Regions from separate parts of the Nesterenkonia flava genome, predicted to be linked through region 2. Evidence: riboswitches for the same ligand, from Rfam matches in the RefSeq annotation. Region 2 holds a riboswitch; the other holds the start of a gene.
What was found. Region 2 has a riboswitch for S-adenosylmethionine ahead of RH857_RS10570 (LLM class flavin-dependent oxidoreductase). Riboswitches for the same ligand answer to the same signal wherever they lie in the genome.
Positions count from the first base shown of each region.

Region 1 (4,919 bases), on a different contig from region 2:
TGGCGGCCGAGAACCCCGCGCTGACCCAGCTGATCTCGTTTGCGACCATCGGCATCAGCTTCCTCTTCCGGCCCCTGGGCGCCATCCTGGCGGGCTGGCTGGGCGACCGCTACGGCCGCAAACTGGTGCTGGTGCTGACCCTGCTCGGCATGGGCGGGGCCACCGTGGCCATCGGCCTGCTGCCCACCTGCCGCCTGGGGCCTGGCCGCACCGCTGCTGCTCATTGTGCTGCGCATCCTCCAGGGCCTCTCCGCCGGCGGCGAATGGGGCGGTGCCGCCCTGCTCGCCGTGGAGCACGCACCCCGCCACAAGCGCGGCCTGTTCGGCATGTACCCCCAGATCGGCGTACCGATCGGCATGTTCATGGCCGCCACCTCCATGTTCGGCCTGCGCGCGATCCTCACCGAGGAGCAGTTCCTGGAGTGGGGCTGGCGCCTGCCCTTCCTCTTCTCCTTTGTGCTGATTGTGGTCGCCTACCTCATCCGCCGCCGCGTGGAGGAGTCCCCGGTCTTCTCCGAGATGAAGCAGCGCAAGAAGGAATCCTCCGCGCCCCTGAAGGTGCTGCTGACCACCCATAAGAAGAGCGTCTTCCTCACCGCGCTGATCTTCGCCGCCAACAACGCCGCCGGCTACATGATCATCGTGTTCTTCGCCTCCTACGCCACCAACGCTGTGGGCATGGACGGCACCGCCACCCTCATCGCCGCCCTGGTGGGCAGCGTGGGCTGGTTCATCTTCACCTACCTGGGCGGCTGGATCTCCGACCGCATCGGGCGCGTGCTGACCTACCAGATCGGCTTTGTGATCCTCATCGTGTGGTGCATCCCGATGTGGTTCCTCATCGACACCGGCTCCCTGGCGCTCTTCGCGCTGGCCGTGTTCGTGCTGACCATCGGCCTGGGCCCCTCCTACGGACCGCAGTCCGCCCTCTATGCAGAGATGTTCCCCGCCAACGTGCGCTTCTCCGGGGTCTCCATCGGCTACGCGTTCGGCTCCATCATGGGCGGCGCCTTCGCCGCGACCATCGCCCAGGCCATCTACAACGCCACCGGCCAGGGTTGGATGATCGGCCTTTACCTCTCGGGACTCTCCCTCATCTCGCTCATCGCCGTCTCTATGGTGCCGAAGTCCCTGCAGGGCATCGACCTCAACGAGACGCGCCACGAGGGCGACACCACCCCGGACGACGACGCCGCAGCCCGCAAGCCCGAGCTCGTCTAGCCGGTATTCGTCCAGCCTGGGCCACCCGCCGGTGCCCGTCATCGGGCTCTCGTGTCTGCGCCCGGGGCGCGCCGCCGATTCGTACGAATTCGCACCCCCTTTATGCACGCTGGGCGCTGCGTAAGGGGGGTGCGAATCCGCGAACTGGTGTGTGATTCGCCGAGCGAGGAGGGCGTCGTCGTCGGGCGTACCGTGTACAGGTCTTCGCGCGGTGAGCCTCTGCGCGCTCAACAGCCTGCCGATAGGGTGAAGACCATGTCTGCCGGCCGCTACGCCCCTAGTCCCTCGGGGGATCTGCACCTGGGCAACCTGCGCACCGCATTGCTGGCCTGGCTCTTCGCCGCCTCCACCGACCGGCCCCTACTGCTGCGCTACGAAGATCTCGACGCCGGACGCACGGTGCCCGGCTCAGCCGACCGCCAGCGACGCGACCTCGAGGCCCTGGGGATCACCTTCTCCGGAGAGGTCCTGCATCAGTCCCAGCGCAAGGAGATCTACGACGACGCCGTTACGCACCTGAGTGTCCAGGGCCTGGTCTACGAGTGCTTCTGCACCCGGCGCGAGATCCAGGAGGCCGACCGGGCCCCGCACGCTCCGCCCGGGGCCTACCCCGGCACCTGCCGGAACCTCAGTGAGGATGAGCGGGCACGACGACGCCATCAGCGGCCCCCAGCACTGCGCCTGCGGGTGTCCGAAGACGCCGCGGGGGCCCATGAGCTCAGCGTCAGGGACCAGCTGCTAGGGCAGATCACCGGCACCGTGGATGACTTGGTACTGGTCCGCAACGACGGGGCAGCGGCCTACAACCTTGCCGTCGTCGTCGATGATCACCTCACCGGCGTGGACCAGGCGGTCCGCGGGGATGACCTGGCCTCCTCCGCGCCGCGACAGGCGTATCTGCGCGGGCTGCTCTACGGGCCAGAGGCCCAGCAGGAGGTCAGCTACGCGCACGTGCCGCTGGTGCTCAATGCCGAGGGCAAGCGCCTGGCCAAGCGCGATGGCGCGGTCACCCTTGAGCAGCTCAACAGCCAGGGCGTCACCGCAGAGGCGGTGCGAGACCGTTTGCTTCTGTCCCTGGGGCTGCCGCCCGGACCCTTGGATGAGGTGGTGAAGGACTTCGATCCGCAGGCGCTGCCGAGTGAGCCGTGGATCTTCGACGCCGGAGAGACTTCCGACGCCGGAGGAGCCTACACCGATCCATCGTGAGCCCCGGCGGCTGAAACGCCCAGCGCCGAGATTCCGGCCTCAGCCGGTGCCGGCCGAGCCGCTCACCTGGTGGAACGCGACTTGCCATCCGCCGTGTCACACGGCACACTCGTTTTTAGGTCAAGAGTGCCAGCGTTAAACCCCGGTTTGCTGGCCGGCAACCCTCCTACCGCGGTGGGGTGCCCCGGGTGAGGACCTGGCCCGCGGAAGACGCCGCCGGGCAAGCGCGAGTTACACCAGGAGTTTTCTCCAATGTCGGAGCACACCCACACCCCGCACCAGTCCATCCCTGCCCAGCCTGTCGGCGCCGCCTGGCAGCTCGAGACCACCATCGCCGCCCTCGAAGGCGGTGCCCGCGCCCAGGCGCTCAGCCGCGGTGAGGACGCCCTGCTGCTGGCGGTCCTGCACGTGGCGGAGCCTGGCGCCCACGTGGTGGTCGCCCCCTCCCTGTTTGGCGCCCACACCGGGCTGTTCACCCAGCGGCTGCCCCAATTCCAGGTCAGCGTCGACGTCGTGGAGGATCCCGACGACGCCGAATCCTGGCGCGCCCAGCTGGGGGAGTCCACCGTGGCCCTGATCGCCGAGTCCATCGCGGATCCCCGCGGAGATGTGCTGGACTTCGAGGAGATCGCCGCCGTGGCCCACGAGCACGATGCGGCCCTGATCATTGATTCCACGGCCGCCACCCCGGCACTGCTGCGCCCCCTGGACTTGGGGGCGGACCTGGTGGTTCACACCTCGGCCCACCTGCTGGCCGGCGTCCCCGAGGAGGCCGGGCTGCTCATCGACGCGGGTACCGTGGAGCCCGCAGCCCGCGAGACCCCTGAGGTAGGCCAGCCACTGGGAGAAGACACCGCCGCCCGGATTCTCGCCGGCCTGCAGCACCTCGCCGTCCGCCTGACCCGCCAGACAGAGAACGCTGCCCGCCTCGCGGCGCGCCTCTCCGCACACCAGGGCGGCGCCAGCCGCGGCGTGCACCGGACTTACTACTCGGGTCTGGCCTCCAGCCCCTGCTACGAGCGCGCCGGCATCTACCTGCGCCGAGGCTCCGGCCCCCTGGTCTCCTTCGAGGTCCGGGCCCAGCGGGAACCCGCCGCCCAGTCGGCAGCCGCGCTCGCCGTCGTCGACCTGCTCTCACGGTTTACCCACGCCGGGCACCGCGTCACGCATCCTGCCAGCAGCACCCACGCCCACCTGGGCGAGGACCAGCAGCGCGAGGCGGGGGCGCGGCCCGGGCTCGTGCGCGTGGTGGTCGGTGACGAGCCGGTGGAGGAATTCCTGGCTGCCCTCGATCAGGCCCTCGCGGGTCTGCCCGGAGCCACGGCCGCCGCCAATGTGACGCCGTATGAATCTCCCGCACAGGACCACGAGCCCGCCGTGCCGGGCCGGGGCTTAAGGTGATCGGGTGCTGAGCGAGACCACCACACGGCAGCGGCCGGCAGCCCCCGAGGAGCTGATCCCCAACGACTTCGGAACCCGGCCCGCCGGTGCCTTGAAGACCGTGCAGCTGGGGGAGTACACCTTTGAAACCGGCGGGTACCTGCCGGAGGTAACCCTGGCCTATGAGACCTGGGGTCAGCTCAATGCCGCCGGGGACAATGCCGTGCTGGTGGCCCATGCCCTGACCGGGGACTCCCATGTGGCCAGCAGCGAGGCCGACCCCAGCATCGGCTGGTGGGAGGGTCTGCTGGGACCCGGCCGGCCCATCGACACCCAGAAGTGGTTCGTCATCGCTCCCGCCATGGTGGGCGGTTGCTACGGCTCCACCGGTCCAGCCTCGCTCGACCCGGAGGGGATCCCGTGGGGTTCCCGGTTCCCCTTTGTGACAATCCGTGACTCCGTGCACCTGGAGCACCGGCTTGCCCGGCACCTAGGCATCGCCGGCTTCCACACCGTCATCGGCGGGTCCATGGGCGGCGCGCGCGCCCTGGAATGGGCCGCAACCTACCCGGACTTCGTCCGCGGCGTGGCAGTCTTTGCCTGCGGAGCCGCGGCCACCGCGGAACAGATCGCCTTCGGCCAGGCCCAGGTGCTCGCCGTGGAGAACGACCCGGCGTACCGGGGCGGGGACTACTACCCGGGATCCGGCCCCCAAGCCGGACTCGGCCTGGCCCGGCGCATCGCCCACATCACCTACCGCACCGAGGACGAGCTGCAGGTGCGCTTCGGGCGCGACGCCCAGGCGGGGGAAAACCCCTTCGGCTCAGCGGCGCGCCGGCAGGGGCGCTACCAGGTCGAGTCCTACCTGGACCACCAGGCGTCCAAGCTGGTCCGCCGGTTTGACCCCAATGCCTACATCACCCTGACCGAGGCGCTCATGAGCCACGACGTCGGACGCGACCGTGGGGGAGTGGAGGCCGCCCTGGCCAGCGTCACCGCCACCCCGTTCCTCGCGGCGGTGGACACCGACCGGCTCTACTACCCGGCACAGTCCCAGCAGATCGCCGACGCCGTCCCTGGAGACCACGGCGTGCACATCATCTCCTCTCCCA
Region 1 is NZ_JAVKGT010000027.1:33,344-38,262, reverse strand. It holds partial or broken gene RH857_RS10355 (MFS transporter) at 1-1,221, shown strand, start outside; gene gluQRS (tRNA glutamyl-Q(34) synthetase GluQRS) at 1,477-2,427, shown strand; SAM riboswitch class IV at 2,546-2,660, shown strand; gene RH857_RS10345 (PLP-dependent transferase) at 2,680-3,828, shown strand; gene metX (homoserine O-acetyltransferase MetX) at 3,881-4,919, shown strand, end outside.
Region 1: linked by a shared signal. The riboswitch ahead of RH857_RS10345 (PLP-dependent transferase) and the one ahead of RH857_RS10570 (LLM class flavin-dependent oxidoreductase) in region 2 are both predicted to bind S-adenosylmethionine.

Region 2 (4,919 bases):
GAGGCCATGCCCAGTGAGCCTCACACCCCGACGCCGGGAGGGTCTGTTTCTCGCGGATTCCCCACTTCTGGGGTTCCTCCGCGTTTTCTCGGATTTTCCGCGTCCTCACGCTCTCCGGCACCCAAAAGGCGCCGGGAATCCGAGATCACTCGTCAGGGAGACGAACGAGACGTCGTCGTTCCCCTACTTCTTGCGCCGCAGCTGGAACTGCGCGGCGTGGTGGTTCTCCGGAAGGTGGTCGCCCTTGCCGAAGAGCTTGTTGCGCAGCGTGCCGGGCTTGTACTCGGTCTTGTAGCGGCCCAGCTTCTGCAGCTCGGGCACCACGTACTCCACCACGTCCTCAAAGGTCCCGGGAGTGATGTGGTAGGCGAGGTTGAAGCCGTCCACGTCAGTCTCCTCCTGCCACTCGATGAGCTGCTGGGCCGCAGTGGCGCCGTCGCCGATGATGACCGGGCCGAAGCCGCCGACGCCGACCCACTCGGCCAGCTGCCGCACAGTCCAGGCCTCGTCCTCCCGGCCGGAGGCCTTCTGGAAGGTCTCCACGGTGGACTGAATGGCGTTGGACTCCACGTCGCCGATGGGCTGGTCCAGGTCGAACTGGGAGAGGTCGATGCCCATCCAGCCGGACATCAGCACCAGACCACCCTCGGGATCGATGTACTGGGCCAGGTCGTCGTACTTGGCCTGGGCGGCCTCGTTGGTCGGTCCGGTGACCACGGTCTGCATGGCGAAGATCCGCACGTCGTAGGGGTCGCGTCCGGCCTCGGCCACGGCCTGCCGGATGCGCTGCACCGAAGCCTTTGCCAGCTCCTTGGTGGGCGGGTTGATGAAGACCGCCTCGGCGTGCTTGCCGGCGAACGCGCGGCCACGGGTGGAGGCGCCGGCCTGGTAGACCACCGGCATCCGCTGCGGGGAAGGCTCCACCACGCCGATGCCCGGGGTCTTGAAGAACTCGCCCTCGTGCTCGATCCGGTGGACCTTGGAGGGATCGGTGAAGAGCCCGGACTCCTTATCGGCGACGACGGCGTCATCCTCCCAGGAGCCCTCCAGCAGCTTGTAGACCACGTCCATGTACTCATCGGCGTGGTCGTAACGCTTGTCGTGCTCCATCTGGTCATCCTGACCCAGGTTCTGCGCGGCCGAGGGGAGGTATCCGGTGACCACGTTCCAGCCCACCCGACCGTTGGTGAGATGGTCCAGGGTCCCCAGCCGGCGGGAGAACGGGTAGGGATGCTCGTAGGCGGTGCCGGCGGTGACGCCGAAACCGAGGTTCTCGGTCACCGCAGCCATGGCGGCCACCAGCAGGAACGGATCCTGCAGCGGGATCTGCGCTCCGGAGCGCAGCGCCGCGTCCGGGCTGGCGTCGAAGACGTCGTAGGGACCCAGCACATCGGCGATGAAGAGCCCGTCGAACAGGCCCCGCTCCAGGATCTGGGCCACGTCGGTCCAGTACTTGATGGTGTTGTACTCCCGGGCGCGATCATCCGGGTGGCGCCAGAGCCCCGGGGACTGGTGCACCACGCAGTTCATGTCGAAGGCGTTGAAGAGAATCTCACGCTGGCCCGCGTCGGTCACGGGGTAGCCTGCGCTGCTGGCCTGAGCATCGGTCATGGGGGTGGCGCTCCTCCTGTTGCGGTTCCTTGCACGATGGAAGAGTCACCGCAGGCACGGTGCAGTACACCGTGTGAGGTGGAAGGGTTCTTCCATCGGTCCTGGCGTTAGCACCGAAACGGACGTATCCGAAGGTTGCTGCGGCGTCGTCGAGCCAGATCTCTCAGCCGCTCTGGATGGTTACGGGTACGACCCTACACGGGTCCTGCAGCACCGCTCGAGGCCCGCGTCATAAAAGTCCACGCAATGGACCCCGGGTCTGCCGGCGGGCCGCGTGCGGGGCCTACTTCACCGCACCAGTGGTCAGCCCTTCAATGAGGTAACGCTGCAGCAGCACAGCCACGGCAAAGATAGGAATCACCGCAATGAGCGAAGAGGCTGCGATCCGCCCGAAGTCCTGCACCCGCTCGCTGAGCATGCCAGCCAGCAGCACCGGCACGGTCTGGGTGTCCTGGCTCTGGGTGAGGAAGGTGGCGAAGAGGAACTCGTTGTAGTTCAGGATCACGATGATCACCCCCACCGCGATGAGCGCCGGGGCCAGCATGGGCGTGACCACGCGCAGCAGAAGCTGCCACTCGCTGGCACCGTCGATGCGCCCAGCCTCCTCGATCTCCACCGGTATGCGGCGGATGAACCCGTCCAGCAGCCAGATGGCCACCGGCACGTTCATCAGCGCATACACCAGGGTGAGCCCCTCCAGTGTGTTGGTGAGTCCCAGGATCCGCAGCAGGGTCAGCAGCGGAATGATCGCCACGATCGGCGGCAGCAGCCAGGGGCTGAGGATTAATCCGGACAGTGCTTTGCCGCCGGTGCGGTGACGGGCGATCGCCCAGGCGCCGGGCAGGGCGAGCACCAGGGTCAGCAGCGCTCCTCCGAAGGCGGCGACGAGCGAGTTCACCACCCCGCGCGGTATGGGTGAGTCCCAGGCATTGGCCCAGTTCTGAGTCGCCGGCTGGGAGGGGAACAGGATCCCCGACGCGATCTGTCCCTGGGTCATAAACGAGATCGACACCAGATAGAGCAGCGGCACCAGCACGACGACGAGGCTCAGCAGCACCCAGCTGCTGGCCAGTACGGACTGCTTGTGCTGGCCCGGCCGGGGCAGGCGCCGCCGGTAGGACCTGCTGGTCAGGGCCTTGGAGGCGGTGGTGGTCTCAGTCATCGCGGAGCCTCTTGGTGATCATGAAGACGGGAATAGTGACGACGGTGACCACCACTGCCAGCAGCAGCGTGATGGTGGCGGCGATCCCGACGTCGAAGTTCTGCAGCGCCGAGCGCCAGATGAGGTAGGCCGGCACCTGGGTCGAGGAGCCGGGGCCTCCGGAGGTCATCACGTAGACCAGGTCAAAGACTTTGAACGCGAGGATCAGCCGGATGAGGAACGCGGCAATGATGGTGCCCGCGACCGCCGGCAGCGTGATGTGGCGGAAGAGCTGGAACCCGCTGGCGCCGTCGAGCTGCGCCGCCTCAGTAATCTCCGGATCCTGGCCCAGCAGCGCGGTGAAGACCAGCAGCACCACCAGCGGGGTCCACTCCCAGACGTCAGCCAGTCCCACGCCGAAGATCGCCCACGTGGTGTCCGAGAGCACCGCATAGGTGCCCGACCCGGGGGTGAAGCGCCGGATGAGGGTGTCCAGCAGACCCCCTGAGGGACTGAAGATGAAGCTGAAGAGAATGCCGACGACGACGGGCGGCACAATCATGGGCAGCAGCAGCACCGTGCGGACAAAGGCCCCGGCGCGCAGGGATCGCCACAGAGCCACGGCCGTGACCGTGCCCAGCAGGGTGCTGGCGATAGCCACACCGAAGGCATAGCCGGTTCCCAGCACCAGAGAGTTCTGCACTGCAGTGGAGCCCAGCGCAGTCTCAAAGTTGTCCGTGCCGACAAACTCCTGGAACGGGTTGCCCAGACTCGATCGGGTGAACGCTGCCGAGGCGATGAACACCAGGGGGTAGGCGGCCAGCACCAGCAGCACCAGCACGCTCGGGCTGATGAAGAGGCGGTGATGAAAGCGCTCCGAGAGGCGCCGGGCACGGGGCCGCCGCCCAGGCTGGCCCGTCTCATGGGGCTGCCCAGGCGGCGGGGGCGTCGTCGTACTCTCCGGCGTAGCTGCCGGAGCCAGAGTCTCAGTCGACAAGGAGCCGCTCCCATTCGGCCTGCACCGTGTCCAGGGCCTCCTGTGCCGAGCCTCGCTGACCGGAGAGGTAGGCGGCCAGCTCATCGGTCAGAATCTGGGCGGCCTCGGTGGCGTTGGGGCCCGTCGGCCAGGCAAGTGCCCCGTGCAGGGTGGAGGCGTTGACCTCCTGGAGCTCGGGGAACTCCTCGCCGTAGGTCTCATCCTCCAGGGAGGAGATGCGGTTAGGGTCAATGCCGGTGGGAGGCAGCGCGGTCAGCAGCTCGGAGTTGACCTCCGTGGAAGCGGCCCAGGCGATGAACTGCTGGGCGAGGTCGGTCTTGTCGGTGTTGCCGGCGACCACCCAGCTGAAGCCAGCCACGAGGGAGGCGCGCGGATCCTCACCCTCGGCGGCGCGGGGCAGATAGGTCACGCCCCACTCTCCGGCGACTTCGGAGCCCGAGTCCGGATCCTCAGACCGGACGCCCAGGTCAGTCCAGTTCTCGATGAACGCGACGTTGCCCGCGAACCACGCGGAGTTTCCAGCGCCGAAATCCGTCTCGGCCGGCGTGGGCAGTGCGTGGTCCCAGATATCTCCCAGCGCCTCCAGCGACGCCACGGCCTCGGGCGAGTTGATGACGGGGTTGCCGTTCTCGTCAAGGAACTCTCCGCCGTAGCCGGCCAGCCGGTTGGCGAAGCTGGCGCCGAGGATCAGCGGGGACTGCTCGCCGAAGACCGCCGCCCCGTAGACGCCGTCTCCTGATTCGTTCTCCGTGATGGTCTGCACCTGCTCGGCGTACTCGTCCCAGGTGGCCGGCGGCTCGTCGAAGCCGTTGCGCTGCAGAATCTCGGCGTTGTAGAAGAGCGCGTGAATGTCGCCGTCGAAGGGAAGGCCGTAGATCTCCTCGTCGACGTAGGCGTAGGGCTCCCAGATGGTGGGGATGAAGTCGTCGACGTCGATCTCCGGGGTGCTCTCCACGAACTCGGTGATCGGCTGAATGCTGCCGTCGGCAGCGAGGTCCCCCAGCGAGACGTACCAGGGGGCCGAGACGTCATAGGTGTTGGCGCCGGACTGCTGGTCCAGGGTCAGCTGGGAGGCGATCTCGTCATAGGGGACGGTCGTGACGTTGACGGTGACCCCGGTTTCCTCCTCGAAGCGCTCCGCCAGCCACTCCCCTGCTCCCTCGTGCGAGG
Region 2 is NZ_JAVKGT010000029.1:301-5,219, forward strand. It holds gene RH857_RS10570 (LLM class flavin-dependent oxidoreductase) at 184-1,611, opposite strand; SAM riboswitch class I at 1,701-1,794, opposite strand; gene RH857_RS10575 (carbohydrate ABC transporter permease) at 1,895-2,773, opposite strand; gene RH857_RS10580 (carbohydrate ABC transporter permease) at 2,766-3,749, opposite strand; gene RH857_RS10585 (ABC transporter substrate-binding protein) at 3,739-4,919, opposite strand, start outside.